Regions from separate parts of the Streptomyces sp. NPDC041713 genome, predicted to be linked through region 2. Evidence: riboswitches for the same ligand, from Rfam matches in the RefSeq annotation. Region 2 holds a riboswitch; each other region holds the start of a gene.
What was found. A riboswitch is a leader RNA that binds a small molecule or an ion and turns the genes downstream of it on or off. The one in region 2 is predicted to bind cobalamin.

Region 1: it holds a riboswitch for cobalamin, as region 2 does, so the genes downstream of both, ACZ6CV_RS04650 (cobalamin biosynthesis protein) here and ACZ6CV_RS02485 (ABC transporter substrate-binding protein) in region 2, are expected to answer to the same signal.
Region 3: it holds a riboswitch for cobalamin, as region 2 does, so the genes downstream of both, ACZ6CV_RS05860 (ribonucleoside-diphosphate reductase subunit alpha) here and ACZ6CV_RS02485 (ABC transporter substrate-binding protein) in region 2, are expected to answer to the same signal.

Annotation. Positions count from the first base shown of each region.
Region 1 covers NZ_JBVIZY010000001.1:1,048,348-1,058,460, reverse strand. Annotated here, with positions in the region: gene ACZ6CV_RS04675 (hypothetical protein) at 1-648, opposite strand, end outside; gene ACZ6CV_RS04670 (alpha/beta hydrolase family protein) at 705-1,841, opposite strand; gene ACZ6CV_RS04665 (class II aldolase/adducin family protein) at 1,908-2,618, opposite strand; gene ACZ6CV_RS04660 (inorganic phosphate transporter) at 2,911-4,206, shown strand; gene ACZ6CV_RS04655 (hypothetical protein) at 4,219-4,443, shown strand; cobalamin riboswitch at 4,589-4,728, shown strand; gene ACZ6CV_RS04650 (cobalamin biosynthesis protein) at 4,839-5,795, shown strand; gene ACZ6CV_RS04645 (cobyric acid synthase) at 5,792-7,300, shown strand; gene ACZ6CV_RS04640 (putative cobaltochelatase) at 7,371-9,449, shown strand; gene cobO (cob(I)yrinic acid a,c-diamide adenosyltransferase) at 9,449-10,057, shown strand; gene ACZ6CV_RS04630 (cobyrinate a,c-diamide synthase) at 10,051-10,113, shown strand, end outside.
Region 2 covers NZ_JBVIZY010000001.1:574,774-584,886, forward strand. Annotated here, with positions in the region: gene glnII (glutamine synthetase) at 1-1,011, opposite strand, end outside; gene ACZ6CV_RS02450 (hypothetical protein) at 1,182-1,652, opposite strand; gene ACZ6CV_RS02455 (arsenate reductase family protein) at 1,796-2,170, opposite strand; gene ACZ6CV_RS02460 (hypothetical protein) at 2,339-2,647, shown strand; gene ACZ6CV_RS02465 (alpha/beta hydrolase family protein) at 2,763-3,791, shown strand; gene ACZ6CV_RS02470 (HAD family hydrolase) at 3,840-4,997, opposite strand; gene ACZ6CV_RS02475 (AraC family transcriptional regulator) at 5,257-6,126, shown strand; gene ACZ6CV_RS02480 (VOC family protein) at 6,123-6,623, shown strand; cobalamin riboswitch at 6,700-6,884, shown strand; gene ACZ6CV_RS02485 (ABC transporter substrate-binding protein) at 6,981-8,006, shown strand; gene ACZ6CV_RS02490 (FecCD family ABC transporter permease) at 8,135-9,136, shown strand; gene ACZ6CV_RS02495 (ABC transporter ATP-binding protein) at 9,133-9,945, shown strand.
Region 3 covers NZ_JBVIZY010000002.1:214,983-225,095, forward strand. Annotated here, with positions in the region: gene ACZ6CV_RS05835 (carbon starvation CstA family protein) at 1-956, shown strand, start outside; gene ACZ6CV_RS05840 (YbdD/YjiX family protein) at 953-1,150, shown strand; gene ACZ6CV_RS05845 (DUF3311 domain-containing protein) at 1,271-1,540, shown strand; gene mctP (monocarboxylate uptake permease MctP) at 1,615-3,174, shown strand; gene ACZ6CV_RS05855 (GNAT family N-acetyltransferase) at 3,276-3,782, shown strand; cobalamin riboswitch at 3,835-3,967, shown strand; gene ACZ6CV_RS05860 (ribonucleoside-diphosphate reductase subunit alpha) at 4,099-6,516, shown strand; gene ACZ6CV_RS05865 (ribonucleotide-diphosphate reductase subunit beta) at 6,516-7,538, shown strand; gene ACZ6CV_RS05870 (bifunctional albaflavenone monooxygenase/terpene synthase) at 7,606-8,982, opposite strand; gene cyc1 (epi-isozizaene synthase) at 8,979-10,103, opposite strand.

The sequences.
Region 1 (10,113 bases), 470 kb from region 2:
CTGGTCCAGGAGGTCGAGCAATTGCGGTACGGGCACGGGTCCTGCCGACAGCTGGAGCAGCGAGAGGACCTGCGGCATGGCCTCGACGACCTCGGCGACGGCCGCGGGGGCGAGGTCGTCCGGCGCCGGGTGGGCCAGCGACCAGGCGTCGAAGAGGGCGACCCAGCCGCGCAGTACGGCGGTGTCGTCGCGGTCCCAGACGCGCAGCCGCCAGCCGGGGCGGGCGACGTCGCCGTGCACCTCGACGAGGCCGGCGAGGCGCGCGGTGTCCCAGTCGGCGCGGATCTGAGCGGCGGTCAGGCCCAGCTCGGCGGCGGCCCGTTCGGCCGTGGCGTCGGAGAGCGTGCCCTTGCCGTCGGGCGTCCCCGGGGCGCCGTCCGGGCCGGGGCGCAGCGCGGCGTCCGCCCAGCGGGCGACCCGCGCGGCGTCGGCGAGCCGGGCGCGCGCCGCTCCGGCCAGCTCCGCGGGGGCGGGTGTGCCCTCGGGTGGCCGGGGCGCGGGGCGGCGCGTGCGGCGGTTGCTCATCGCGCCGGGGGCGGCCGAGAGGGGGCGCGTTGCGTCGCGCCGGGCCTCTCCTCGCTCTTCGGCCCTCGGGTAGGGCGCGCGGACAAGTCGGAGCCTGGAGTCGCGCGGGGTACGGGACGTCACGGGAACAGTCTTCCTGTTGACGGTCCGAAAACCCAAACGGAATGCGGGTGCGGGGCTCAGACCAGGGGCGTGAGGAAGCGCCGCAGCACCTCTTCGTACCCCTTCGGGTCGGCGTTCCACATGGCGCCGTGCGGGGCGTCCGGCACGGTGTGCAGGGTGACCAGGTCCGGGCGCCGGGCGGCCAGTTGGCGGGAGAGCGCCCAGGGGGCGACCACGTCGTCGGGGCCGTGCACGAGGAGGGTCGGGACCTTCGGCATCCCGGCGCCGGCCGCCGCGAGGATGCGGTCGCCGCGCAGCCCGGTGCGCCCCTGGGCCGCGCGGACCGCAAGCGGAAGGAGCGGTCCGGGGGTGCGGCGGGCGCCGGCGAGGGCGCGCAGGGTGGATTCCCAGTTCAGCACCGGGGAGTCGAGGACGAGTCCGCTGACGCGGTCGCGCAGCGCCGAGTGGGCGGCGGCGTGCAGACACATGGCGGCGCCGGTGGACCAGCCGTGCAGGACGATCCGCCCGGCGCCGTTGCGCACGGCGTGCCGCATGGCGGCGTCGAGGTCGCGCCACTCGGTCTCGCCGAGGTGCCCGAGGCCGTCCGGGGAGCGGGGCGCGCCCGGGTCGCCCCGGTAGGCGATGTCCAGGACGGGGACCCGCAGCCGGCGCAGGAAGTCCATCACGACCATGGGGTGTTCGCGGGTGGTGCCGAGGCCGTGCACCGTGATGACCCAGGTGTCGCGGGCGGCGGGCACGAACCAGGCGGGCAGGGCGCCGAGTTCGCCGGGCACGACGACGTCCTCGTGATCGATGCCGAGCGCGGAGCGCGGGTCGCCCACGTGGACCTGTGGGGTGAGCCAGACGCGCGCGCCGGGGTCCAGGGAGCCGTGGGTGACGGCTTCGAGGCGGCGTACGACCGTGTCGGCCTCGTGCGGGGCGGCGTCCAGGACGGGGCCGACGATCGCGTGGGTGCCGGGGCCGCTCAGGCCGTATCGGCCGGGGCGGCGGCTCGCGAGGGCGCGGGTCAGGGTGACCTGGCCCGCGGCCGTGGCGTGCACGGTCAGACGGGGTTCGGTCGGCAGCGGGCGGCCGACGGGCGCCTTGAGGGCGGCGTCGCTGGCGAACCGGCCCGCCGCGATGGCGGCTGCGGCCGTCCCGAGGGCGGCTGTGACTGCGGTGACGGCCGCTGCCGTCGCTTTGGCTGGGCGCACCGTCCCAGTGTCCGGGGGCGAGGCCCGCGAAGCCAGTGGGCGGTGCCCGCGGGGTGAGCGAACAGCTCAGTTGGCCGACTGTCCGTACCCCTTCAGTTTGCCTTCCGCTTCGCGCAGCTGGTCCGGCGAGAGGAGGGCCGGGGTGCGGCCGGGGAGGGCGGCGGCGGTGAGCCAGAGGCGGCACATCCACTCCAGCTGGGCGGTGCGGTCGTACGCCTGGGCGAGGCCGGATCCGTAGGTGACCGTTCCGTGGTTCTGGAGCAGGCATCCGGTGCGCTCGCGCAGGGCGCCGAGCATGGCGCTCGCCAGCTCCTCGGTGCCGTAGAGCGCGTAGGGCGCGACGCGCACCGGGCCACCGAGGGCGGCGGTCATGTAGTGGACCGCGGGGACCTCGGTGACCAGCAGCGACACGGCCGTGGCGTGCACGGCGTGGGTGTGCACCACCGCCCGCGCGTCCGTGGCGCGGTAGAGGGCGAGGTGCATGGGGAGTTCGCTGGTGGGCGTGAGATCGCCGAGCACCTGGCGTCCTTCGAGGTCGACGCCGACGGCGTCCTCGGGGCGCAGCCGGTCGTACGGGACGCCGGTCGGGGTGACCAGGACGGTGTCGCCGACCCGCACGGAGACGTTGCCGGAGGTGCCGACGACCAGGCCGTCCGTCACCGTCCTGCGGGCCGTCGCGACCAGCTCCTCCCAGGCCCGGCCGATCGCGTCGCGCGTCGCCGCCCCGTCAGTGCCGCCGGTGTCCTCGGTGGCATCGGTGTGCCGCTGCTCAGTCATGCGGGGATCCTGCCGGGTGATCTGGATCTCTTCAACGGTGGGCGCCGGCCCGGGGGGCCGGGGGCGGGCGGTCGGTCCGTGCGGGGTGCGCCGCCGGATGGCGGAGCCCGACACTCCGGTCGGTTTGCGGGTCGCCCGGCACCGCTCCGTACAGTCGATCTCAAACACCTGTCCTACCCGGAGCAAGGGCACTCCGCTTTGGGTCACCGCACCGCCCGGCCCAGTTCACTTTCCGTTCACCCGGATTGCCTACGTTCCTTGTGCCACTGACGTCCAACAGAAGCCTGGGTAAATGGAACACATCACGCTTCTCCTCGGGATCGTGATCGTCACCGCTCTCGTGTTCGATTTCACGAACGGTTTCCACGACACAGCCAACGCGATGGCGACGACCATCTCGACCGGCGCTCTCAAGCCCAAGACGGCGGTGGCCATGTCCGCCGTGCTCAACCTCGTCGGCGCCTTCCTCTCCGTGGAGGTCGCCAAGACGATCTCCGGCGGCATCGTCAACGAGGACGGCCTCAAGACAGAGGTGATCTTCGCCGCGCTCGTCGGCGCGATTCTGTGGAACCTGCTGACCTGGCTGGTGGGCCTGCCCTCCAGCTCCTCCCACGCACTCTTCGGCGGCCTCATCGGCGCCGCGGTCATGTCGATGGGCTGGTCGTCGATCAACGGCGGCACCGTCGTCACCAAGATCCTCATCCCGGCCGTCGCGGCCCCGCTGGTGGCCGGCATCGCCGCGACGCTGGCCACCCGCCTGACGTACCGGATCGGCCGCAACACCGACCAGAAGGCCACCGCCAAGGGCTATCGCGCGGGCCAGATCGCCTCCGCGGGACTCGTCTCGTTGGCCCACGGCACCAACGACGCGCAGAAGACCATGGGCATCATCACGCTCGCCCTGATCACCGGCGGCGTCCTGAACCCCGGCGCCAACCCCCCGATGTGGGTCATCGTCTCGGCCGGTGTCGCCATCGCGCTCGGCACCTACCTCGGCGGCTGGCGCATCATCCGCACGATGGGCAAGGGCCTGACCGACCTCGCGCCGCAGCAGGGCTTCGCCGCCCAGACCAGCGCCGCGACGGCGATCCTCGCCTCCTCGCACATCGGCTTCTCCCTCTCCACCACCCAGGTCTGCTCGGGCGCCGTGATGGGCGCGGGCCTCGGCCGCAAGGGCGGCGTGGTCCGCTGGTCGACCGCCACCCGGATGTTCGTCGCGTGGGGCCTGACCCTGCCGGCCGCCGGTCTGGTCGGCGCGGGCGCCGAGTTCCTCACCAAGCAGGGCCCCTGGGGCGTCGCGGTCACCGCGGCCCTCCTGATCGCCGGGGCGAGCGTCATCTGGGTCCTGTCCCGCCGCAACTCGGTGGACCACACCAACGTCACGGACGACGAGATCCGCTCCGGCGACACCCCGGCCGCCGAGCCCGCGGGCGTCGTGACCACCGCGATCGCCGCCGTCACCCCGCCCCCGGCGGGCGCGATGGCCGCCTCCGTCCTGCCGGGCGCTCCCGTCAAGGCCACCGTCTCGGCCCCGACCACCACCACGACCGGCGCCATGGCGGACCCCGCCCGGCCCGCGACCGTGTAAGGACAGACCAGCATGAGCATCGACTGGGCAGCTCTCGGCTCCGTGTTCGGAGTCAGCCTCGCGGTGACGGTGGCCCTGGTGGGCCTGTTCACCCTCGGCATCGTCGGCCTCTCCAAGCAGGAGTCGGCGGCCGCCTCCGCCGGTGGCTCCGCGGCCCTGGCGCGCACCGGCGCGTACGCCTGCTTCGCGCTCTGCGCGGCGGCGGTGGCGTACGGCATCTTCCTGATCGTCGCCTGAGGCGTCGCCCGACGGCAGCCTTTCCTCGTGGGGCGCGGAGCGTACGGACGCTCCGCGCCCCACGCGCGTGCGCGGACCCCGCGTGCAGGCGCCGCGTGTGGGCCCCAACACACTCTCCCGCCGCAGGTCAACGGCGAGTTGACGGGCCTTCGCGGGCCGTGGTGGACTGCCGGGGCCAACCACGGCGGCAGAAGAGGAAGCCGGTGCGAATCCGGCGCGGTCCCGCCACTGTCACCGGGGAGTCCCTCCCCGCGAGCCAGGAACTCTCGCCGCCGATCACGTCGAACCAGGGCGCGGACACCCTGAGTGAGGACATATCGCCATGCTCGGCCGCCCGGTGCCGCCCTTCCCTCTGAGTACGAGCTCGCTCCTCAGCGCGGCGACGGGCTGACCCCGTGCGTGCCGATCGCGACTTCGCGTACGGCGCCGCCGCCGGCCTCCTCGGCGACCTGCTGCTCGGCGATCCCCGCCGGGGCCACCCGGTCGCCGCGTTCGGCCGTGCCGCCGCCGCCGTCGAACGGGCCCTCTGGCGCGACCACCGCGGCTGGGGCGCGCTGCACACCGTGGTGTGCGCCGGGGGCGCGGCGGGTGCCGCTGCCCTGGCCACCACGCTCGTACGCCGTTCACGTGCCGGATCCGTCGCGCTGACCGCCGCCGCCACCTGGGCCGTCGTCGGCGGCACCTCGCTCGGCCGGGAGGCGCGGGCCGTCGGCGGGGCGCTGGCCGCCGGGGACATCGAGGTCGCACGGGAGCGGCTGCCACATCTGTGCGGGCGGGACCCGCAGGCGCTGGACGCGGACGGCATCGCGCGGGCCGTGGTGGAGTCCGTCGCCGAGAACACCTCCGACGCGGTGGTGGGGGCGCTCGTGTGGGGCGCGCTCGCCGGGGTGCCCGGCCTCGTCGCCTTCCGGGCCGTCAACACGCTGGACGCGATGGTGGGACACAAATCGGCCCGCTACCGGCGGTACGGCTGGGCCTCCGCCCGGCTCGACGACGTCTTCGGGTGGCCGGGGGCGCGGCTGACCGCGGGGCTCGCGGCGCTCGCCGGGGACGCGCCGCGCGGGGCCCTGCGCGCCTGGCGCGCGGACGCGGGCAAGCATCCGAGCCCCAACGCAGGACCCGTCGAGGCCGCCTTCGCCGGGGCGTTGGGCGTCCGGCTCGGGGGGACGCTCTCGTACGGGGGGCGGATCGAGCACCGGCCGGTGCTGAACGGGGAGGGGCGCGAGGTGCGGGTGGCCGACATCGACCGGGCCGCCAGGCTGTCCCGGCGCGTCGGGCTGCTCGCCCTGGGAGCGGTGGTGGGCGCCCGCTGGGCGCTGCGGTCGGCGACGTCAGGGAGAGGGAAAGCATGAGCGGTGGACTGCTGGTCGCCGGGACCACGTCGGACGCCGGGAAGAGCGTCGTCACCGCCGGCATCTGCCGGTGGCTGACCCGCAAGGGCGTGTCCGTCGCGCCGTTCAAGGCGCAGAACATGTCCCTCAACTCCTTCGTCACCCGCGAGGGCGCGGAGATCGGCCGGGCGCAGGCCATGCAGGCGCAGGCCGCCCGCGTCGAGCCGACCGCGCTGATGAACCCCGTACTCCTCAAGCCGGGCGGCGACCGCTCCAGCCAGGTCGTCCTGATGGGCAAGCCGGTGGGCGAGATGAGTGCGCGTGGCTACCACGGGGGGCGGCAGGCGCAGTTGCTGGACACCGTCGTGGGCTGCCTGGAGGAACTGCGCAGCACGTACGACGCCGTCATCTGCGAGGGCGCGGGCAGCCCCGCCGAGATCAACCTGCGGCGCACCGACATCGTGAACATGGGCATCGCGCGCGCCGCCCGTTTCCCCGTCCTGGTGGTCGGGGACATCGACCGGGGCGGGGTGTTCGCCTCGTTCTTCGGCACGACCGCGCTGCTGAGCGCGGCCGACCAGGAGCTCGTCGCGGGCTATCTGGTGAACAAGTTCCGCGGTGACGTCTCCCTCCTCGAACCGGGGCTGGACATGCTGCTCGGGCTCACCGGGCGGCGCACCTTCGGGGTGCTGCCGTTCCAGCACGGGCTCGGCATCGACGAGGAGGACGGGCTGCGGGTCTCCCTGCGCGGCGCCGTACGGGAGTCCGTGGTCGCCCCGCCGGTCGGCGAGGACGTGCTGCGGGTCGCGGTGTGCGCGGTGCCGCTGATGTCCAACTTCACGGACGTGGACGCGCTGGCCGCCGAGCCGGGCGTCGTCGTGCGGTTCGTGGACCGGGCCGAGGAGCTCGTCGACGCCGACCTCGTCGTCGTACCGGGCACCCGCGGGACCGTACGGGCGCTGGCCTGGCTGCGGGAGCGCGGCCTCGCGGACGCCCTCGCGCGCCGCGCCGCCGAAGGCCGTCCCGTGCTCGGGATCTGCGGGGGCTTCCAGGTCCTCGGCGAGCACATCGAGGACGACGTCGAGTCGCGGGCCGGCTCCGTGGACGGCCTCGGGCTGCTGCCGGTACGGGTGCGGTTCGCCCGCGAGAAGACCCTCGCCCGGCCGGTGGGCGAGGCACTCGGCGAGCCCGTCGAGGGGTACGAGATCCATCACGGGGTCGCCGAGGTGCTGGGCGGCGAGCCGTTCCTGGACGGCTGCCGGGTCGGCGAGGTGTGGGGCACGCACTGGCACGGGTCGCTGGAGAGCGACGCGTTCCGGCGCCGGTTCCTCACCGAGGTCGCCCGCGCGGCGGGGCGCCGCTTCGTGCCCGCGCCGGACACCGCCTTCGGGACGCTGCGCGAGGAACAGCTCGACCTGCTCGGCGACCTGATCGAAGAACACGCGGACACGGACGGCCTGTTGGACCTGATCGAGAACGGCGCACCGGCCGGGCTGCCGTTCATCGCGCCCGGAGCCCCGTCGTGAGCGCCGTCATGAGAGCCGTCTTCAGCGCCATCGTGAGCGCCGCCCCGCACCACCGCATCAAGGAGGCCCTGTGACCACCCCCTATCCGTTCACCGCCCTCGTCGGCCAGGACGATCTGCGGCTCGCGCTGTTGCTGAACGCCGTGTCGCCCGCCGTGGGCGGTGTGCTCGTGCGGGGGGAGAAGGGCACCGCCAAGTCCACCGCCGTGCGCGCGCTCTCGGCGCTGCTCCCCGAGGTGCCGGTCGTCGCCGGGTGCCGCTTCTCGTGCGATCCGGCGGCCCCGGACCCGAACTGCCCGGACGGCCCGCACGAGTCGGGCGGCGCCACGGCGCGCCCGGCGCGGATGGTCGAGCTGCCGGTCGGCGCGTCCGAGGACCGCCTCGTCGGCGCCCTGGACATCGAACGGGCCCTCGCCGAGGGCGTGAAGGCCTTCGAGCCCGGCCTGCTCGCCGACGCGCACCGCGGCATCCTGTACGTCGACGAGGTCAACCTGCTCCACGACCACCTGGTCGACCTCCTCCTGGACGCCGCCGCCATGGGTGCCTCGTACGTGGAGCGCGAGGGCGTCTCCGTGCGGCACGCCGCCCGTTTCCTGCTCGTCGGCACGATGAACCCCGAAGAGGGCGAGCTGCGGCCGCAGTTGCTGGACCGGTTCGGGCTCACCGTCGAGGTGGCCGCCTCCCGCGAGACCGACCAGCGCGTCGAGGTGGTGCGTCGGCGCCTGGCGTACGACGACGACCCCGAGGGCTTCGCCGGCCGCTGGAGCGAGGACGAGTCCGCGCTGCGGGACCGGGTCGTGGCGGCCCGCGCACTGCTCCCCCACGTCACCCTGGGCGACGGGGCGTTGCGGCAGATCGCGGCGACCTGCGCGGCGTTCGAGGTCGACGGGATGCGCGCGGACATCGTGATGGCGCGCACGGCGACGGCGCTGGCCGCGTGGGCGGGCCGCACCGACGTGCTGAGCGAGGACGTGCGGCAGGCCGCCCTCCTCGCGCTGCCGCACCGCAGGCGCCGCAACCCCTTCGACGCGCCGGGCCTCGACGAGGACAAGCTCGACGAGACGCTGGAGGAGGCACGCGAGGACGAGGCTTCCGAGGAGCCGGAGCCTCCGGAGGGCGACGACGACCCCGACGGCGGCGGCCCGGACGGGCCTGATGGCGGCGGCCCCGGTGGCGGGCAGCCCCCGTCCGACGGCCCCGAATCCCCCGAACTGCCGTCCCAGAACCAAGGCTCCGACACGGATCAGGCGTCCCCCCCGCAGGAGCCAGCACCCGCGCCGGGTGCACCGTCCGGGGCGGGCGAGCAGCAGCCCGTGCGCGCGGCCGAGCCGTTCCGTACGAAGATGCTGAGCGTGCCCGGCATCGGCGAGGGCGCGGCCGGGCGGCGCTCGCGGGCCCGCACCGAGCACGGCCGCACGACGGGCTCGCGCCGCCCCCAAGGCGCCCTGACCAAGCTGCACTTGGCGGCGACCGTGCAGGCCGCAGCCCCGCACCAGAAGGCCCGCGGACGCTCGGGGACCGGTCTCGTCGTACGCCGTGACGATCTGCGTCAGGCGACGCGCGAGGGCCGCGAGGGCAACCTCGTGCTGTTCGTCGTGGACGCCTCCGGGTCGATGGCGGCGCGGCAGCGGATGAGCGCCGTCAAGGGCGCCGTGCTCTCGCTCCTCCTCGACGCCTATCAGCGGCGCGACAAGGTGGGGCTCGTGACGTTCCGGGGCCAGGACGCCGAGGTGGCGCTGCCGCCGACGTCGTCGGTGGACGCGGCCGCGGCCCGTCTGGAGACCCTGCCGACGGGCGGCCGGACGCCGCTGGCGGCGGGCCTGCTGAAGGCGCACGACGTGCTGCGGATCGAGCGGCTGCGGGACGCCGCGCGCCGCCCGCTGGTGGTCGTGGTGACGGACGGGCGCGCCACCGGAGGGGTCGAGCCGGTGGCCCGCGCGGGCCGCGCGGCACGGCTGTTCGCGGCCGACTCGGTCGCCTCGGTGGTCGTCGACTGCGAGTCGGGTTACGTACGTCTGGGCCTCGCTGGCCAGTTGGCGGGCGAGCTCGGCGGGACGGCCGTGACCCTCGACGAGCTGCGGGCGGACTCCATCGCCGGCCTCGTCAAGGACGTACAGACCATGAACTCGCCTTCGAGGAGGGCCGCTTAATGCCGCAGGGACAGCCGAGCGTCGTACCGGACGACGGGCTCACGACGCGCCAGCGCCGCAACCGTCCGCTGGTGTTCGTGCACACGGGCATCGGCAAGGGCAAGTCGACGGCCGCGTTCGGGCTCGCGCTGCGGGCCTGGAATCAGGGGTGGCCGATCGGCGTCTTCCAGTTCGTGAAGTCGGCGAAGTGGAAGGTCGGCGAGGAGAACGCGCTGAAGGTCCTCGGCGCCTCCGGCGAGGGCGGCACGGTCGCCTGGCACAAGATGGGCGAGGGCTGGTCCTGGATCCAGCGCGCCCCCGCCGAGGGCGAGTCGACCAACGAGGACAAGGCCCGCGAGGGCTGGGAGCAGGTCAAGCGGGACCTCGCCGCCGAGACGTACAAGCTGTACGTCCTGGACGAGTTCGCCTACCCGATGCACTGGGGCTGGATCGACGTCGAGGAGGTCGTCCAGGTGCTGCGCGACCGCCCCGGCACCCAGCACGTCGTCATCACCGGCCGCAACGCGCCGCGGCAGCTGATCGACTTCGCCGACCTGGTCACCGACATGTCCAAGGTCAAGCACCCGATGGACGCGGGCCAGAAGGGCCAGAGGGGCATCGAGTGGTAGCTCGCCTCGTCGTCGCGGCGCCGTCGTCGGGCAGCGGCAAGACGACCGTCGCGACG
Region 2 (10,113 bases):
CTCCAGGGCGGTGCAGCAGGTGTCGACGAGCAGCCGCGTCACGACGTACGGGTCGACGTTCGCGTTCGGGCGGCGGTCCTCGATGTAGCCCTTCTGCTCCACCTCGACCTGCCACGGGATGCGGACCGAGGCGCCGCGGTCGGAGACGCCGTACTTGTACTCGTCCCACGGGGCGGTCTCGTGCAGGCCGGTGAGGCGGTCGTCGATGCCCGCGCCGTAGTTCTTGACGTGGTCGAGCGGCTTGGAGCCCTCGCCGAGGGACTCGCAGGCGGTGATGATCGGGGCGTAGCCCTCACGCATCGCCTTGGTGGAGAAGTTGGTGTGCGCGCCCGCGCCGTTCCAGTCGCCCTTGACCGGCTTGGGGTCGAGGGTCGCGGAGACCTTGAAGTCCTCGGCGGTGCGGTAGAGCAGCCAGCGGGCGATCCACAGCTGGTCGGAGACCTCCAGCGGGGCGAGCGGGCCGACCTGGAACTCCCACTGACCGGGCATGACCTCGGCGTTGATGCCGGAGATGCCGAGACCGGCCGTCAGACAGTGCTCCAGGTGCGCCTCGACGACGTCACGGCCGAAGATCTCGTCCGAGCCGACACCGCAGTAGTAGCCGCCCTGCGCGGCGGGGAAGCCGCCGACGGGGAAGCCGAGCGGGCGGTCGCCCTCGAAGAAGGTGTACTCCTGCTCGATGCCGAAGATCGGCTCCTGCGCGGCGAACCGCCCGGCGACCTCGGCCAGTTCGGCGCGGGTGTTGGACTCGTGCGGGGTCATGTCCGTGTTGAGGACCTCGCACAGGACGAGGACGTCGGCGCCGCCGCGGATCGGGTCCGGGCAGGTGTAGACCGGCTTGAGGACGCGGTCCGAGGCGTGACCCGTGGCCTGGTTCGTGCTGGAGCCGTCGAAGCCCCACAGCGGCAGCTCGGCGCCCTTCGCGTCGTCCGCGAGGATCTTCGTCTTCGAGCGGAGCTTCGCGGTCGGGGCGGTGCCGTCGATCCAGATGTACTCAGCCTTGAAGGTCACGGGGCCTCATCCTTAAAACGTTCGGTACGGCGCAGAACGTGCGGGTGCTGCGGTGCCGTGGTGATGGGCGCAAGCCTGACAACCGGCGATTTCCCTGCCGTTGCTCTTGTGTGAACCCCGTGTTACCGGAAGGCGGCTGTGGCCGACGTCACGTGCGGCCGCCGCCGGCGTCACTTGATGACGGCGTTGGCGGCCGCGATGGCGAGCCCGATGGCCGCGTCGGCGGCGCCGATCAGGACGGCCGAGCGGCGCCGGTAGCCGACCCGCAGCGCGGCGAAGGTGCCCCAGCCGAGCAGCAGACCGGCGTTGAGGAGCAGCCCGGTGTACGTGACCGGCGGCTCGGGCCAGCCGAAGGCGCCCGCGAGCACCAGCAGCAGCACGGTGGGCCAGCAGGCCACGATCACCGGCCACTCGTCGGCGAGCGCCCGCACCAGCTGGCGCCAGCGGTGGATGCCGGAGCCGGGCCGGTGCGTGGACATGTGGTGCGCGTAGCCGTGCGCGAGCGCGGCCGTGCCCGCGGTGACGCTGACCCAGGCCGCGTCGTAGTACGGCGTGTAGCGCGTGCCCTCCGCCTGCAGCGCCGCGAGCAGCGCGCTCGCGAGGACCGTTCCGTATACGCCCCCGAACATCCAGCTCCGCACGGCGCGCTCCTTTCCGTGTGCCGGATCGGTGTCCGGTCGACAGCGTGTGGAGCACCCCACGCTAGGCAGGCGTATGTAACGGTTTGCCGGAGTTCGTCCATCAATGGGCGGTCATCTGCGGGTTTGTATGTGCGTGGGTGCGGCTACCGCTTGCGGGAGAGCGCGTCCCGTACCGCCTCCTCCGTACGGCCCACCACCGCCGTGCCGTCGTCCGCCGTGATGATCGGGCGCTGGATCAGCTTCGGGTGGCCGGCGAGCGCCGTGATCCAGCGGTCGCGGGCCGAGGCGTCGCGGGGCCAGGCCGCGCGGTCCGCGAGGCCCAGCTCCTTCGCGGCCGGTTCCTGGGTCCTGGTGATGTCCCAGGGTTCGAGGCCGAGGCGGTCGAGCACGCCGCGGATCTCGTCCTCGGTCGGCACGTCGTCGAGATAGCGGCGCACGGTGTAGTCGGCGCCCTCCGCGTCGAGCAGGGTGAGGGCGCCGCGGCACTTCGAGCAGGCGGGGTTGATCCAGATCTCCATGCCCACACGCTACCCCGCGAACCACCCGTTCCAGGGGTCTCGGCAGCCCTCTGTTCGAATACCCCAAAGCCCGTCTGGCCAGCGGCGATTGTCAGTGCCGGGGAGTAGAATCACAGTAGTGTTCGAGGGCGCCCGACGGGGGGTCCTGACCGCGACAGGAGGATGCCCGTGCCCGCTGCCGCACTCACATCGAAGCGTGTGTCCAAGGCCGCACCACAACCCGTCCTGATCGACCTGCCGTACGCACCGCGCGAGAAGAAGGCGCTGCCCGCCGGCCGCCCGCGCGAGTGGTACGTCCACCACAACCGCCGCCTCAAGGCGATGCGCCTGGCCATCGCCCTGCTCGACTCCGGCGTCCATCAGCCGGACCAGGCGAAGAACGGCACGATACGGCGGATGGCCGAGGAGGTCGGGATCCATCCGCCGTCCGATATCACCTGCCACATGGTGCGGGCACTGATGCGGTACAGCCGCTGACCTGCCGTTGAACGAGTGACGGACAAGTGCGGGGCCCGGGACGGGAGTTGACGCCGCGGGCCCCGTTGCGGCGTGGGCCTGTGCGCTCACGCGTGCGATGGGACATGCTGAGCCCATGACCCAGCCGGACCCCGTCGGCGAACTGCCGCTCCTGACGACCGCCGAACTCCCGGACGGCACCCGCCTCCCGGTGCGCGGCCTGCGCGCGCCCGCACCGGACCGCTTCCTTCCGTCCGGCTCGGGCCCGGCACCGGGGCCGCCGCCGGCGCCCGTGGTGCTCATCCTGCCCGCGATGGGCACACCCGCCCGCCGCTACCGCCGTTTCGCCCGGCAGTTGCACGACGAGGGGCTTACGGTGCTCACCGTCGACCTGCGCGGCCAGGGCGAGGCAGCCCCGGACCCCGCGGGACCGAGGCCGCTCGACCACGGCTACCGCGCGATCGTCGAGGAGGACCTCCCCGCGGTCGTCGCGGCGGTCCGTGCCGAGCTCGGCCCCGAACCGCCCCTGCATCTGCTCGGCCACAGCCTCGGCGGCCAACTCGCGCTGATCTACGCGGCGTTGACGCGCTCGCCCGAAAGGCCGGGCGGGGCCGGGGCCAGGGTCGGCGGCGGTAGCGGCGTTGGCGTCGGCGTGGACGGCGTGGCGATCGTCGCCACCGGCTCCGTCTGGTACCGCGCCTTCGGCCCGCTGCGCGCCCCCGCCCTCTACCTCTTCCAGCTCCTGGTCACCGCCACGGCGACCGCGCTCGGCCGCTGGCCCGGCGCCCGGCTCGGCTTCGGCGGCGATCAGCCCAAGGGCGTCATGCGCGACTGGGCACGGCAGATGCGGACCGGCCGCTACAGCGCGAAGGGTTCCGCGCGCGACTACGAAACCGCCCTCCACGCCCTGCGGTTGCCCGTCCTCGCGATCTCCGTCGACCAGGACACGTACGCCCCCGCGTCCTCCCTCGACCACCTTCTGGCCAAGGTCCCGCAGGCCCGCCTCACCCGCAGCCACTACACCTCGCAGGAGGCGGGCCGCACGCTCGACCACTTCGCCTGGACCCGGGCGGGCGGCGCGCTCGCCAAGCGGGTGGCGGCGTGGACGGCCGAGGAGGAGACGGCGGGACGGGTCGCGCCGCACCGGGCCGCGCCGGGCCGCTGACACGCTCGCCGGCCGCTCCGTCACGGCCGGCCCACGTACCCTCGGGCGTCAGCCGATCTGGTCCGGGGTGACCGTCAGCCACCGCTTGTCGGCGGTCACCTTCTGGCCCAGCTTCCGCTGCCGGTCGGCGTTCTTCTTCTTCATTCCGTCCAGCTGCTTCATGTACGCGTCCTTGCGGTTGACCCACACGCGCACACCGCCGTGCTCCACGTCGGCGGAGTGGAACAGCATCGGGCCGTCGCTGACGGGCGTGTCACCCGCGGCGAGGATCGGCTTCTTCCATTCGTCGATGTACGTGTTGATCGCCGCGGGCTTGCCCTCGTACCAGGTCAGCGGCGCCCACAGGTGCGGCGTCAGCTCGCGCTTCGCGAGCTTCGCGCGGTCCTTCTCGCCGAAGCGCCCCTCGGCGATCTCCTTGCGGGAGCTGGTCACCGTGCCGGTCTTGCGGTCCTTGAGCTGCATGGACACGCCGATGACGTTCTGCGGCTTCACGCCGTAGCCGTACTTCGGGTCCGCGAGGACCATCCGCACCAGGTCCTCGCTGGCCGCGCTGACCACGTACACCTCGACGCCGTGCGCGCGCAGCGTCCGGTAGAGCTGCTGCATGCCGCGCGAGAACTCCGGCGGCTTCACCTCGGTCTTCGTGAGCTTGCCGTCCTCGTAGTACTCGGCCGGGATCGGCTTCTTGTACGCGAGGAGCTCGTCGACGTACCCCTTGAGCTCCTTCAGCGTGAAGCCGGAGAAGATCTGCGCGGCCCAGGGGTAGGAGACCTGGTCGTCCACGTCGCACAGCCGCAGGTAGTAGCTGTAGAGGCTCTCCTTGTGACCGGGCTCGTCCTTGAAGGGGATGATCTTCAGGGACGGGTCCATGGTCTTGCGGGTGAGGATGCCCTTCATCTCCAGGAAGGGCAGCAGCGCCTCTTCGAGGTCGTTGCGGTACGTGGTGTTGTCCGCGTCGAACACCGCGTACGCGCCCTTGTGGTCGTTCTCGGCGATGACCTTGCCGAGCCGCTTCGCGACCGGCTTCGGCCAGTGCGACAGCTCGCGGGCGGTGGCCGCCGAGGTGTCGGCTGCGCTCGCCTCGTCCGTCGGCCACAGGGCGCTGCCCGCGAGGACGGCCGCGGCCAGCGCGCCGGTGGTGCCGATGAGGGCAAGCCTGCTCTTCGCCCGTACTGCCCGTGCGGCCTTCGCCGTGCGTACTGCCATGTCTCTACGTCCCTGCCGTTCCCTGAGAGCGGTGTGCGGCCCCGTCCGGAGCGGCGCGCAATGCTATGGGGCGCCACGCGCATTTCCCATGATCGAAGTCACCGTGCCGCGGGGGCATGCGGGAGATGAACAGGGGTAGGCACGGGGGGCGCCGATGCGGGGTGCGGGTGCGGGGTGGCCGTGGGCCGTGGGGGCGTGGGCCCCGGGGCGCGGGGGCGTGCGCCGCGACCGGTCGGACTCCGCCGCGCATACTGAACCCATGGGCACCCGTGAGTTCGTCCGGGCCGCGCCGCGGCTCGACGGCATGGTCGTCTCGGCGGTCGGCTACCGCACCACCGGGCAGCGCCCCGCCCTGCACCGCGGCCTGCCGTCGCCGTATCTGACGGTGATCTTCTCCCTCGACGGCCCCATCGCCACCGGCGACTCCCCGGACCGGGCCACGGGACCGGAGGCGGCGCGCACCGACATCGTGGTGGGCGGCCTACACCAGAGCCCCGCCTACGTCGTCCAGCCCGAGCACGAGGCCGGCATCCAGCTCGCCGTGCACCCCCTCGCGGCCCGCGCGCTCCTCGGCGTGCCCGCGGCCGACCTGACCGGACAGCTCGTCGTCGCGGGCACCGACGTGTTCGGCGCCCGCGCGGCCGAGGTCCGCGAGCGGCTCTGCGAGCTGGACCGCTGGGAGGACCGCTTCGCTCTCCTCTCCGGCTATCTGCGCCGGCTCGCGTCCGACGACCGCGCGGCGGGGTCCGTACGGCCCGAGGTCGGCGAGGCCTGGGCGTGGCTGGCCCGGCACCGCGGCGCGGGCACGCTCGGCGGACTCTCCCGGCACGTCGCGCTGAGCGAGCGCCGGCTGACCGCGCTGTTCCGCGCCGAGACGGGACTCAGCCCGAAGCAGGCCGCCCGCCTGATGCGCTTCCAGCACGCGAAGGCCGCCGTGACCCGGGCCGTCGCGGCGGGCGACCGGCCCGACCTCGCCCGGGTCGCGGCCGACACGGGCTATTACGACCACTCGCACCTCGTCCGCGACTTCCGGCAGTACACGGGGGCCAGCCCCACCCGCTGGCTGGCCGAAGAGTGCCGGAATATCCAAGCCGGGGCCCATGGTGGAGGCGAAGACTCGAAGCCATGAACACCACACCGAGCACACCGAACACACCGAACAGCCGGCCGGAACAGCGGCTGGACACCTCTGACACCCCTGCCACCCCTGACACCCGCGTGACCCCCGCCCCCGCCATCTGGCCGGGCGTGCAGGCCACGGACGCCCCCGCACTGATCGACTTCCTCGTCGGCACCGTCGGCTTCCTGCGCACGGCCGTCTACGAGGACGAGGGCCGCGTCGCCCACGCCCAGCTCGACTGGCCGGAAGGCGGTGGCATCATGCTCGGCTCGTACGACCCGGAGTCCGCGGCCACCTGCGGCAAGCCGGGCGGCGCGGGCGCGTACATCGTCACCGCCGAGGTGGACGCGCTGTACCGGCGCCTCACCGCGGCGGGCGTGGAGATCACCACCGAGATCGAGGACAAGCCGTACGGCAGCCGGGAGTTCGGCATCGCCGATCCTGAGGGCAACCGCTGGTCCTTCGGCACGTATCGCGGCGAGCCGCGCCCGGCGCCGACGGCCTGACTGAAGCCGGACCGACGCCCTTGTCGAAGCCGGATCGAACCGGGACCGACGGCCGGAACGAGCGCGTGAGGGTGCGTGATAACTTGCGCAAGCCAGTCAAACCCACACCTGGGCCAGGGAATCCGGTGCGAATCCGGAACTGACGCGCAGCGGTGAGGGGGACGGGCGGGGCAACGGCCACTGGGCGTCTCAGGACGCCCGGGAAGGCGCCCCGCCCGGTCGATCCCGAGTCCGAAGACCTGCTGGCGCCTCCGTCCGCACACCGGGCGGCGGAGGTCGTGACGCAGGCCAGGCTCCGCGTATGAGCCGCGAGACCCAAGGGATCACGTGTCCTCGACAGCCCGTATATCCGCGCCCGTGCGCCTGTCCGCCCTCCTCTGCGCCGCTCTGCTCGCGCTCACCGCGTGCGGGGACGGCTCGGCGGGCAGGTCCGGACGCGCCGGGGGCGGGAGCGCCGACGGCTATCCGGTCACGGTCACCTCCTGCGGCAAGGAGGCGAAGGTCACGGCGCCGCCGCGGCGGGCCGTCTCCCTCGACCAGGGCTCCACGGAGATCCTGCTCTCGCTCGGCCTCGCCGACCGGATGGCAGGCACCGGCACCTGGACCGACCCGGTCCTGAAGAACCTGGCGAAGGACAACGCCAAGGTCGAGCGGCTCTCCGACCGCTACCCCTCGCTGGAGAAGGTCCTCGACAAGGAGCCGGACTTCGTCAGCGCCTCCTTCCTCTTCACCGTGGGCAAGGGCGGGGTCGCGGACCGCGCGAAGTTCACCGAACTCGGCGTCCCCGTCTACGTCTCGCCCAGCGACTGCGCGGGCAAGGACAACGACGGCGCCGGCGACGGCAAGCGCGTGCGGACCCTCACCATGGACACGGTCTACGGCGAGGTGCGCGACCTCGCGAAGGTCTTCCACGTCGAGCGGCGCGGCGAGAAGCTGATCGCCGACATGAAGCGCCGGGTCACGAAGGCGACGAAGGACATCGACGCGTCCGACACGCGTCTCCTGTACTGGTTCGCCAACTCCGACGCCCCGTACATGGCGGGCTGCTGCGGCGCCCCCGGCATCATCACCCGCGAACTCGGCGCGAAGAACGTCTTCGACGACACGCACGACGAGTGGCCGCAGATCAACTGGGAGACGGTCGCCGACCGCGACCCCGACGTGCTCGTCCTCGGCGACCTCACGCGCAAGTCGCAGTCGGCGGAGAGCGCGCGGGCGAAGATCAGGTTCCTGGAGACCAACCCGGCGATGAAGAACCTCACCGCGGTGAGGAAGAAGCGGTACGTCCTGCTCAGCGGCCAGGCGATGAACCCCACGGTCCGTACGGTCGACGGCATCGAACAAGTGGCGGCGGGCCTGCGGAAGTTCGGGCTCGCCACGTGACGGCGAGCGAGACCGCGCGGGGCACGGACTCCACTCCCGGTGCGGGTGCGGGTGCGGGTGCGGGTGCGGGTGCGGGTGCCGGTGCCGGTGCCGCCCCCGTTCCCGTATCCGCCCCCGCCCGCGTCCGCCTGGGTCTGCTCTGGGCGGCGGGCGTCGCCGCGCTCGTCCTGTCCGTATCCGTGGCCGTCACCATCGGACCCGCGGACATCTCCGTGCCCGACGTGTGGTCGACCGTCGCCGCCCACCTCGGCCTCGGCGACACCCCGCTCACCCCGATCAGGGACGGCATCGTCTGGAACCTGCGGATGCCCCGCACCCTGCTCGCCGTGGTCTGCGGCGCGGGCCTCGCGGTCTGCGGAGCCGTCATGCAGTCCCTGCTCCGCAACCCGCTCGCGGACCCCTTCGTCCTCGGGGTGTCCTCCGGGGCGTCCACGGGAGCGGTCGCGGTTGTCGTCCTCGGGGTCGGCGGGGGAGCGGTGTCGGTCTCGGCGGGCGCCTTCGTCGGCGCGCTCTGCTCGTTCGCGCTGGTGCTGCTCCTGAGCCACACCCTGGGCGACACCACGGACCGGGTCGTCCTGTCCGGCGTCGCCGCGATGCAGCTCTTCTCCGCGCTGACCTCGTTCGTGATCCTCACGGCGGGCGACGCCGAGACCACGCGGGGCGTGCTGTTCTGGCTCCTCGGCTCCCTCAGCGGAATCGGCTGGACCGACGTGTGGCTGTGCGCCGCGGTGCTCGCGGTGACGCTGCTGGTCTGCCTCGCGCACGCCCGTACGCTCGACGCGTTCGCGTTCGGGCAGGAGGCGGCGGCGACGCTGGGCGTCCGGGTGGCCCGCACCCGGATCATCCTGCTCTGCACGACGGCGCTGCTGACGGCGGCGCTGGTCAGCTCGGCGGGCGCCATCGGCTTCGTCGGCCTGGTCCTGCCGCACGCGGCCCGTGCGTTCGTCGGCTCCGGGCACGCCCGGCTGCTCCCGGTCACGGCGCTGGCCGGCGCGGTCTTCCTGGTCTGGGTGGACACGCTGGCCCGCACGGCCCTGGACCCGCAGGAGGTCCCGGTCGGCGTGGTGACGTCACTCATCGGCGTACCGGCGTTCGTGGCGGTGCTGTACCGGACGCGGAGGGTGTCGTGACGTACGACCTGGTGCGCACGGAAAGGGCGGGCCCGCACACGGGTGTCCGCGCCGACCGCGTCAGCCGGGAGGCGGGCGGCCGCCTGGTGGTCGACGGCGTCAGCCTCGCCCCGCCCGACGGCGCCACCGTGGGACTCCTCGGCCCCAACGGATCCGGCAAGTCCACGCTCCTGCGCATCCTCGCGGGCGTCCTCGCCCCGGCCTCCGGCGTGGTGACCCTGGACGGCCGCACGCTGGCCGACACGGGCCGCCGCGCGGTGGCGCGCCGCATCGCCGTGGTCGAGCAACACGCCACCACCCAGGTCGAGTTGACCGTACGGGACGTCGTACGCCTGGGCCGCATCCCGCACCGCCGCGCGTGGTCCGCGCCGACGCCCCACGACGAGCGGGCGGTGCGCGAGGCGCTGGCGCGCACGGGGCTCACCGAACGCGCCGCGCAGGCCTGGCACACCCTGTCCGGCGGCGAGCGCCAACGCGTCCAGCTGGCCCGCGCGCTCGCCCAGGAACCCCGCGAACTCCTCCTCGACGAGCCCACCAACCACCTGGACATCCAGCACCAGTTGGACCTGCTGTCCCTGGTCGCGGAGCTCCCGGTCACCAGCGTGATCGCGCTGCACGACCTCAACCTGGCGGCGATGTTCTGCGACCACCTGCTGATCCTGAAGGACGGCGCCGCGTACGCGGCGGGGACCCCGGCCGAGGTGATCACCGAGAAGCTGATCGCCGAGGTGTACGGGGTGCGGGCGGTGGTGACCCAGGAGGCGGACGCGGGGGCGGGCCGCCCTTCGGTGCGGTTCCTGCGGGGCTGAGGGCGGGATGAACCCGGGGTGGCACGCGCCTTGGGACGAACCCGGGGCAGCAGGGACCCCGGGACGAACCCGGGGCAGCAGGCACCCCGGGACGAACCCATGGTGGCACGCACCCCGCAGCAAGCAGGCCAAAGGCCGACGGTTGGCTCTCCACCCCGCCCCTGCCTG
Region 3 (10,113 bases), on a different contig from region 2:
ACGCGCCGGCCGGCGTGGTCGGCGGCACCGTCCAGGAGGCGTCGAAGGCCGTCGCGGGGTTCGGGTACACCATCTCGCCTGCCGAGCTGGCGCAGGCCGCCCGGCAGGTCGAGGAGTCCTCGCTCCTGTCGCGGACCGGCGGCGCGCCCACCCTGGCGGTCGGCGTCTCGGAGATCTTCTCGAAGGTCACCGGCGGCTCGCTGCGGGCCTTCTGGTACCACTTCGCGATCATGTTCGAGGCGCTGTTCATCCTGACCGCGCTGGACGCGGGCACCCGCGTGGGCCGCTTCATGCTCCAGGACATGCTGGGCAACGTCCACAAACCCTTCAGGAACATGAGCTGGAAGCCGGGCCTGCTGCTGACCAGCGCCGCCATCACCGGCCTGTGGGGGTACTTCCTGTGGGTCGGCGTGCACGAGCCGCTCGGCGGGATCAACCAGCTCTTCCCGATCTTCGGCATCGCCAATCAGCTGCTCGCCGCCGTCGCCCTCGCCGTCTGCACCACGCTGCTGGTCAAGTCCGGCCGCCTCAAGTGGGCCTGGATCACCGCGGTCCCGCTCGCCTGGGACGCGACGGTGACGCTCACCGCGAGCTGGCAGAAGGTGTTCTCCAGTGATCCGCGCGTCGGCTTCTTCCAGCAGCGCGCCGACTACCGGGACGCCATCGACGACGGGAAGATCCTGCCGCCCGCCAAGACCATGGACGACATGCACACCGTCGTCACCAACTCCACGGTGGACGGCGTCCTTTCGGCGGTGCTGGCGCTGCTCGTCGTCGTCGTGATCGTGGACGCCGCCCGCGTCTGCGTCCGGCACGTCCGCGCCCCCGGGGCCTCCCGGCTCACGGAAGCCCCGTACGTGGCATCGCGGTTGACCGCCCCCGCCGGACTCTTCGCGACCCGCGAGGAGAAGGAGGAGGAACGGCAAGAGCGGGACCGGGAGGGAGTGACGCCATGACCTGGCTGCTGCGCGGAGTGCGCTGGATGCGCTGGTACGTCAGGGAGTTGACGGACGAGAGCGCGTACGAGCGGTACGTGGCTCATATCCGCAGGGACCATCCGGACGCAACCGTCCCCAGCCGCCGCGCATTCGAGCGGATGCGGACGGACCAGCAGGAGTCGGACCCCCGGCAGGGCTTCCGCTGCTGCTGAGCAGGGACATTACGCGGAGGTGATCCGTCCGTTATCCGGACGGGGGTTCCATACCGCGAGACTGTGGCTTAGATTTCCCGCACGTTAAGCATGGGATAAGTGAGGGAACGGAGCCGCGACATGTCAGATGCGCCGGAAGTGAACAGACCGGTCGTCACGCCGGTCCGCGTGGTCATCGCCGTCTGCCTTGTCGCGCCCTTCGTGGCGATGCTGTGGGTGAGCTCCTACGCCAAGATCGACCCGACCCTGATCGGCATCCCGTTCTTCTACTGGTACCAGATGCTGTGGGTGCTCATCTCCACGGTGCTGACGATGACCGCGTACAAGCTGTGGCAGCGTGACCAGCGCTCCCGCAAGGCCGCGCAGGCCCAGGGGGGTGCCGGAAAGTGACCACACTCGCATCGGGCGGCGTGAACGGCGTCGCCCTCGGGGTCTTCATCTTCTTCTTCGTCGCGGTCACGGCGATGGGCTTCCTGGCCGCGCGCTGGCGCAGGGCCGAGACCGAGTCCCTGGACGAATGGGGCCTGGGCGGACGGTCGTTCGGCACCTGGGTCACCTGGTTCCTGCTCGGCGGAGACCTGTACACCGCGTACACCTTCGTGGCCGTCCCGGCGGCGATCTACGCGGCGGGCGCGGCCGGCTTCTTCGCCGTCCCGTACACGATCCTCGTCTACCCGCTGATCTTCACCTTCCTGCCGCGCCTGTGGTCGGTCTCGCACAAGCACGGCTACGTGACCACCTCGGACTTCGTGCGCGGGCGGTTCGGCTCCAAGGGGCTCTCGCTGGCCGTCGCGGTCACCGGCATCCTCGCCACGATGCCGTACATCGCGCTCCAACTGGTCGGCATCCAGGCCGTTCTCGACGTCATGGGCATCGGTGGCGGCCCCGACACCAACTGGTTCGTCAAGGACCTGCCGTTGCTGATCGCGTTCGCGGTGCTCGCGGCGTACACGTACTCCTCGGGGCTGCGCGCGCCCGCGCTGATCGCGTTCGTGAAGGACGGGCTGATCTACCTCGTCATCGCCGTCGCGATCATCTACATCCCGATCAAGCTCGGCGGCTTCGACGACATCTTCGCCAAGGCCGGCGACGCCTTCGGGGTGGTCAACGAGGGCACGGGCAAACCGCGCGGCGCCCTCGCGCCGCCCGAGGCCGGCCAGTGGACGTACGCGACGCTGGCGCTCGGCTCGGCGCTCGCGCTCTTCATGTACCCGCACTCGATCACGGCGACGCTCTCCTCCAAGAACCGCAACGTCATCCGCCGCAACACCACGATCCTGCCGCTCTATTCGCTGATGCTGGGCCTGCTCGCGCTGCTCGGCTTCATGGCGATCGCCGCCGGGGTCAAGGTCGACAACGGCCAGCTGGCCATCCCGCAGCTCTTCGAGGACATGTTCCCCGACTGGTTCACCGGCGTCGCCTTCGCCGCGATCGGCATCGGCGCGCTCGTGCCCGCCGCCATCATGTCCATCGCGGCCGCGAACCTCTTCACCCGCAACATCTACAAGGACTTCATCAAGCCCGACGCGACGCCCGAGCAGGAGACCAAGGTCTCCAAGCTGGTCTCGCTCCTGGTGAAGGTGGGCGCCCTCATCTTCGTCCTCGGCATGGACAAGACCGTGGCGATCAACTTCCAGCTGCTGGGCGGCATCTGGATCCTGCAGACGATGCCCGCGCTGGTCGGCGGCCTGTTCACCCGGTGGTTCCACCGCTGGGCGCTGCTCGCGGGCTGGGCGGTCGGCATGGTCTACGGCACGCTGGCCGCGTACGGCGTCGCCTCGCCCACGCAGAAGCACTTCGGCGGCTCCTCCGACACGATCCCGGGCATCGGCGAGATCGGCTACATCGGCCTCACCGCCTTCGTCCTGAACGTGGTGGTCACCGTGGTCCTCACCTTCGTCCTGAAGGCGCTGAAGGCCCCCGAGGGCGTCGACGAGACGTCTCCGGAGGACTACACGGCGGACGCGGGCGACCCCGGCGTCGTGGAGGAACTGCCGCCGGCCACCGCGGGCGCCGGCCACTGAGCCCGCTCCCGCGGAGCTGAGTCCGCTCCCGCCCCGCCGACACCGGAGGGCCGCCGGAAAACCGGCGGCCCTTTGTCGTGCGCTGTTGCACACTGCGCCCCATGGACATCACGATCAGAACGGCACGCCCCGAGGAGTACGCGGCGCTGGGCGACCTCACCGCGCAGGCCTATCTCGACGACGGACACCTGGACTATGGGGCGGACGACCAGTACCTGCCCGTGCTGCGGGACGTGGCGGGGCGCGCGGCGCACGCCGAGATCCTGGTCGCCGTGGCGGACGGCACCGCGGACGGCGCGCTGCTCGGCGGCGTCACCTTCGTGCCCTCCGGCGGCGCCCTGGCCGACATCGCGCGCGACGACGAGACGGAGATCCGCATGCTGGCGGTCTCGCCCGCGGCGCGCGGCCGCGGGGTCGGCGAACTACTCGTCCGCGCGTGCGTGCAGCGGTCCCGGGAGGCGGGCCGGCGCCGGCTCGTGCTGTCCTCCTCGCCCTCCATGCGGACCGCACACCGGCTCTACGAACGCCTCGGCTTCACGCGGACCCCGGAGCGCGACTGGTGCCCGCTCCCCGACCTCCCGCTGCTCACCTACGCGTTGACACTCTAGGCCCCATCCCCCGCGATCCGACACAAGATGTGGGCCTGCTTCCGCGGGCCGACACAAGATGTATGCTCGTGCTCGCTGTCGCCGCAGGGGAATCCGGTGCAAGTCCGGAACTGTCCCGCAACGGTGGACGTGTACGCCTTTGTCGTACGCGGAGTCCGAAGACCTGCCAGCAGCGCACCCGTGCCGTCCGGCCCGGGTGCCGACCGTCCGGGCCTCGTGGAATGGGCCGGTGGACGCGGTACGCCGCCCTGTCCGGGTGCGCCCGTGTGTGCCGTCCCCTCGCGCAGGCCCAGAGCCGAGCGAGGGAGAGCTCCACGTGACCATCGCGCCTGCCGAACCTGCGTCAGCGCGGGCACCGCGACCCAGTGCCAGCACCGACGGCACCGAGGGTGCCGACGCGCCGGGGACCGCGCTGCTGCGCACCCTGACCGACCTCACCGCCGACCTCCCCGACGCCGACCCCGGCCGGGTCGCCGCCGCCGCGCTGCGCGGCCGCTCGGCCAGGGCCGACGAGGCGGAGCTGCGCACGCTGGCGACCGAGGCGGCCGCGGGGCTCATCTCCGAGGACCCGGCGTACTCCAAGCTCGCCGCCCGGCTGCTCTCCCTCTCCGTCGCCGCCGAGGCCGCCACGCAGGGCGTGCGCTCGTTCACCGAGTCGATCGCGGTCGGCCACCGCGAGGGCCTGATCGCCGACCGCACCGCCGACTTCGTCGCCGCGCACGCCGCCCGGCTCGACGCGCTCGTGGACACCGCGCTCGCCGACGGCGCCGACTTCCGCTTCGGCTACTTCGGCCTGCGCACGCTGCACAGCCGCTATCTGCTGCGCCACCCCATCACCCGCCAGGTCATCGAGACGCCGCAGCACTTCATGCTGCGCGTGGCGAGCGGCCTCGCCGAGGACGACAGCGTCCGCGCGCTCGACGAGGTCGCCGCGCTGTACGGCCTGATGAGCCGCCTGGACTACCTGCCGTCCTCGCCGACGCTCTTCAACTCCGGCACCCGCCACCCGCAGATGTCGTCCTGCTACCTCCTCGACTCCCCGCTGGACGAGCTGGACTCGATCTACGACCGCTACCACCAGGTCGCGCGGCTCTCCAAGCACGCGGGCGGCATCGGTCTCTCGTACTCCCGCATCCGCTCCCGCGGTTCGCTGATCCGCGGCACCAACGGGCACTCCAACGGCATCGTGCCGTTCCTGAAGACGCTGGACGCCTCGGTCGCCGCGGTCAACCAGGGCGGGCGGCGCAAGGGCGCGGCCGCGGTCTACCTGGAGACCTGGCACTCCGACATCGAGGAGTTCCTGGAGCTGCGCGACAACACCGGTGAGGACGCGCGCCGCACGCACAACCTCAACCTCGCGCACTGGATCCCGGACGAGTTCATGCGCCGGGTCGCCGCCGACCTGCCGTGGTCGCTCTTCTCGCCGTCCGACGTGCCGGACCTCGTCGACCTGTGGGGCGACGACTTCGACGCCGCGTACCGCAAGGCGGAGGCCGCGGGCCTGGCCAAGAAGACCATCCCGGCCCGTGAGCTGTACGGCCGGATGATGCGCACCCTCGCGCAGACCGGCAACGGCTGGATGACGTTCAAGGACGCCGCCAACCGCACCGCCAACCAGACCGCCGAGCCCGGCCACACCGTGCACTCCTCGAACCTGTGCACGGAGATCCTGGAGGTCACGGACGACGGCGAGACGGCCGTCTGCAACCTCGGCTCGGTCAACCTCGGCGCGTTCGTGGAGAACGGCGACATCGACTGGGAGCGCCTCGACGCGACCGTCCGCACCGCCGTCACCTTCCTCGACCGCGTCGTCGACATCAACTTCTACCCGACCGAGCAGGCCGGCCGCTCCAACGCCAAGTGGCGCCCGGTGGGCCTCGGCGCGATGGGTCTGCAGGACGTCTTCTTCCAGCTGCGGCTGCCCTTCGACTCTCCCGAGGCGCGCGCCCTGTCGACCCGCATCGCCGAGCGCATCATGCTCGCCGCGTACGAGGCGTCCGCCGACCTCGCCGAGCGGGGCGGCCCGCTTCCCGCCTGGGAGAAGACCCGCACCGCGCGCGGCGTCCTGCACCCCGACCACTACGACGTGGAGCTGACCTGGCCGGAGCGGTGGGCGGCGCTGCGGGAACGTATCGCCGCGACCGGCCTGCGCAACTCGCTGCTGCTCGCCATCGCGCCGACCGCGACCATCGCGTCCATCGCCGGCGTGTACGAGTGCATCGAGCCGCAGGTCTCCAACCTCTTCAAGCGCGAGACGCTCTCGGGTGAGTTCCTCCAGGTCAACGCCTATCTGGTGGAGGAGCTGAAGCGGCTGGGCGTCTGGGACGCGCAGACCCGCGAGGCGCTGCGCGAGGCCAGCGGCTCGGTGCAGGGCTTCAGCTGGATCCCGGCGGACGTCCGCGCGCTGTACCGCACCGCGTGGGAGCTGCCGCAGCGCGGCCTGATCGACATGGCCGCCGCGCGCACCCCGTTCCTGGACCAGGCGCAGTCGCTCAACCTGTTCCTGGAGACGCCGACCATCGGCAAGCTCTCCTCGATGTACGCGTACGCCTGGCAGCAGGGCCTGAAGACCACGTACTACCTGCGCTCGCGCCCCGCCACCCGCATCGCGCGCGCGGCCGGCGGCTCGAACGCGGCCGCCACCACACCCGCCCCCGTCCCCACGCAGGCGACCCCCGAAGACGCCGTCGCCTGCTCCCTGGAAAACCCCGAGTCCTGCGAGGCCTGCCAGTAATGAGCTCCACGACGAACAGCGAGAAGAACCTCCTCGACCCGGGCTTCGAGCTGACCCTGCGCCCCATGCGCTACCCGGACTTCTACGAGCGCTACCGGGACGCGATCAAGAACACCTGGACCGTGGAGGAGGTCGACCTCCACTCCGACGTCGCCGACCTCGCCAAGCTCTCGCCCGGCGAGCAGCACATGATCGGCCGTCTGGTCGCGTTCTTCGCGACCGGCGACTCGATCGTGTCGAACAACCTCGTGCTGACGCTGTACAAGCACATCAACTCCCCCGAGGCGCGGCTGTACTTGAGCCGTCAGCTCTTCGAGGAGGCCGTGCACGTCCAGTTCTATCTGACGCTGCTCGACACCTATCTGCCCGACCCGGAGGACCGTGCGGCGGCCTTCGACGCGGTCGAGGAGATCCCCTCCATCCGTGAGAAGGCCGAGTTCTGCTTCCGCTGGATGGACTCGGTCGAGAAGCTGGACCGGCTGGAGAGCAAGGCCGACCGGCGCCGCTTCCTGCTGAACCTGATCTGCTTCGCGGCGTGCATCGAGGGGCTCTTCTTCTACGGCGCCTTCGCCTACGTGTACTGGTTCCGCAGCCGCGGTCTGCTGCACGGCCTGGCCACCGGCACCAACTGGGTGTTCCGCGACGAGACGATGCACATGAGCTTCGCCTTCGACGTGGTGGACACGGTCCGCAAGGAGGAGCCGGAGCTCTTCGACGACGCGCTGCAGCAGCAGGTCACGGACATGCTCAAGGAGGCCGTCGAGGCCGAGCTGCAGTTCGCCCGCGACCTGTGCGGCGACGGTCTGCCCGGCATGAACACCGACTCGATGCGCGAGTACCTGCAGTGCGTGGCCGACCAGCGGCTGCAGCGCCTCGGCTTCGCGCCGGTCTACGGCTCGGAGAACCCCTTCTCCTTCATGGAGCTGCAGGGCGTCCAGGAGCTGACCAACTTCTTCGAGCGGCGGCCCTCCGCGTACCAGGTCGCGGTCGAGGGGTCGGTCTCCTTCGACGACGAGTTCTAGGTCTGGCGCACAGCGCCCTCCCTGTGCCCGTCCCGTCGGCTTCGGCGGGGCGGGCACACGGCCGTGTTCAGCGCGGGGTGGCCCGCAGGACGAGCCGCTTGGGGTGCAGGGTGATGCCGACGCGGGTGCCGGTGTCGGTCTCCCCGACCGGTTCGAGGCGCCACTTCGGGGCCACCGTCCCGAGGATCAGGGCGAGTTCGGCCAGGCTGAAGTGGTCGCCGGGGCACTTACGGTTGCCGACGCTGAACGGCATCATCGCGAACTCCGGTACGGCGGCGGCGCGTTCCGGTTTCCACCGGTCCGGGTCGAACTCCAGGTTCCGCTCGAAGGAACGCGGGTCGCGCTGCATCGCGTAGACGCTGTAGACGATGTCCGCGTCCGCCGGAATCGAATAGCCGCCCAGTTCGGTTTCGGCCACCGACCGGCGCGTGAATATCCAGGCGGCCGGCCGTATGCGCATCGCCTCGGTGACGACATTGCGGGTGTGCGGCAGGTCCGCCAGATCTGCGAATGTGATCGCGCGATCGGGGGCCACGGAATTTACCTCTTCAACCAACCGCCTTTCCTGCTCCGGGTGTTCGGTGAGGAGATGGAAGGTCCACGCCAACGTCGACGCCACATTCTCCGCACCCGCCACGACGAGCGACACCACGTTGTCGTGGATCTCCTGGTCGGCTATGAGCGCCCCGGATTCGTCCCTGGCCCGCAGCAATTCCGCGAGCAGGTCGTCCGGAGCGCCGGGCCCGGCGGCGCGGCGCTCCGCGATGATCTCGTCCACCAGCGCGTGCAGATCGGCGAGCGCCCGCTCGAAGCGGCGGTTGGCGGGGGTCGGGACGCGGTAGAGGGGCCCCACCGACAGCACCATCCGGCGGTAGAGCCCCTCGAACACCGTGTGCAGCGAGTCCGCGATGCGGTCCGCCTTCTCTCCTATGGAGTCGACCTCCAGGAGCGAGCGCGAGACGATGCGCACGGCGGTGCGGAACATCTCCGCGCTCACGTCGACGGTGGCGCCCGGCTGCCAGCGGGCGGCTGTGGCGCGCGCCTCCTCCTCCATCACCTTGGCGTAGTCGGCGATCCGCTCGGGCCGGAACGAGGGCTGCATCATGCGCCGCTGGCGCCGGTGCAGCTTGCCGTTGCTGGTCGCCACGCCCTTGCCCAGGAGCACCTCCAGGGTGTCCCAGAGCGGGCCCCCGACGATGTAGTCGGGGTTCTTCAGGAGGGCGCCCACGAGCTCCGGATCGCAGACCGCGTACGCCGTCCGGGGTCCCAGCCTGATCCGTACGAGATCCCCGTGGTCGCGCAGCGCGGCGAGGAAGCCAAGGGGATCACGCACCAGCTTCCAGGCGTGGCCGAGCAGCGGCACACCGCCCCGGACGAGGGGTGGCGTGCGCAGCGGGTCGGGACCGGAAGTGGCCGACGCAGGTATTGCGGACTCGATGCTCATTCCTCACCCACCAGTTCGTTTTCCGCCACGGCTTCTTCCGTCACATAAGGCGGTACGGACCTGTCGTCCCAGCTGTCCACCCGATAGCGGCCCGACTCGTGATGGAACCAGTACACGGACGAGAACCAGTTCCGCATATTGAAGACGCAGGATTTCACCGCGTCCGAGAGTTGCCTGCCGTGCTGACTTCCGTCCGCCAATTCATCGGCGAACAGAAGAACATCCCGTTCCGCCTCGATGAATTCCGTGACGCACCGGCTGACGCGCCGGTGGACTTCCCGCACCGCCTCTTCGAGCGTCATTCCCTCGTGGTGGATGAGGCTGATTCCGAGATTGTGCAGCTCGTCGCCCGCGAGTTCTTTCGGGAGCGAGCACAGGTCGTTGTACCAGGCCGAGAAATCCTGGGTCGCGAGCGCCGCGCGCCGGTACGCGGGGTGCTTGCGTACGGCCGTCGGCAGCTCGAACCGGGCGGTGGGTTCGAGGAGGTCGATCCACGACCAGTGCGCGAAGGTGAGGCGGCGCAGCTCCACGTACGCCTCGACGGTGGGCACGGTGCCGCTGCACCGGTTCCTGAACTCCTGGTCGTACGCCTCGATCACCGGGTGGAAGTGGCGGGCGAACCGGGCGTTCCAGCTGGGGCCGAGGAAGGAGTACAGGCGGCGGACGCAGTCCGCGAACCCCGCGACCAACGGGTCCTTGTGGTGCAGGTACTGCCGGGGGTCGTTCAGGGTGCCGTGCAGGCCCCGGCAGAGCCGCCGCCACTGTGCCGCCCTGCCGTGCACCGAGTCCCGGTCGTGCCGGTCGTCCCACGCGAAGAACCAGCTGCTGAGGTCGGCTATCGCGGTGAGCAAGGCGTCCGGCGCGCCGATGTAGTAGCCGGCGACCAGGTCGGTGTAGCACAGGCTGTCCGCGTACCGTTCGACCTTGTCGGCGGGCATGAGGCGCATTTCACGCAGCCAGGTCCGCGACTTCTCCTGAAGCTGTGGCCAATACGGATGCAGCCGGCGAGGGAACGTCGCTTCGATCACCGGAACGGCCAGTGCCGGCGGGACGGTGACCACCGGTGTGCGTGGCCGTGTGTGCAGTGGTGTCTGAGAAGTGCTTCCGGAATATGCAGGCACGAACATTCCC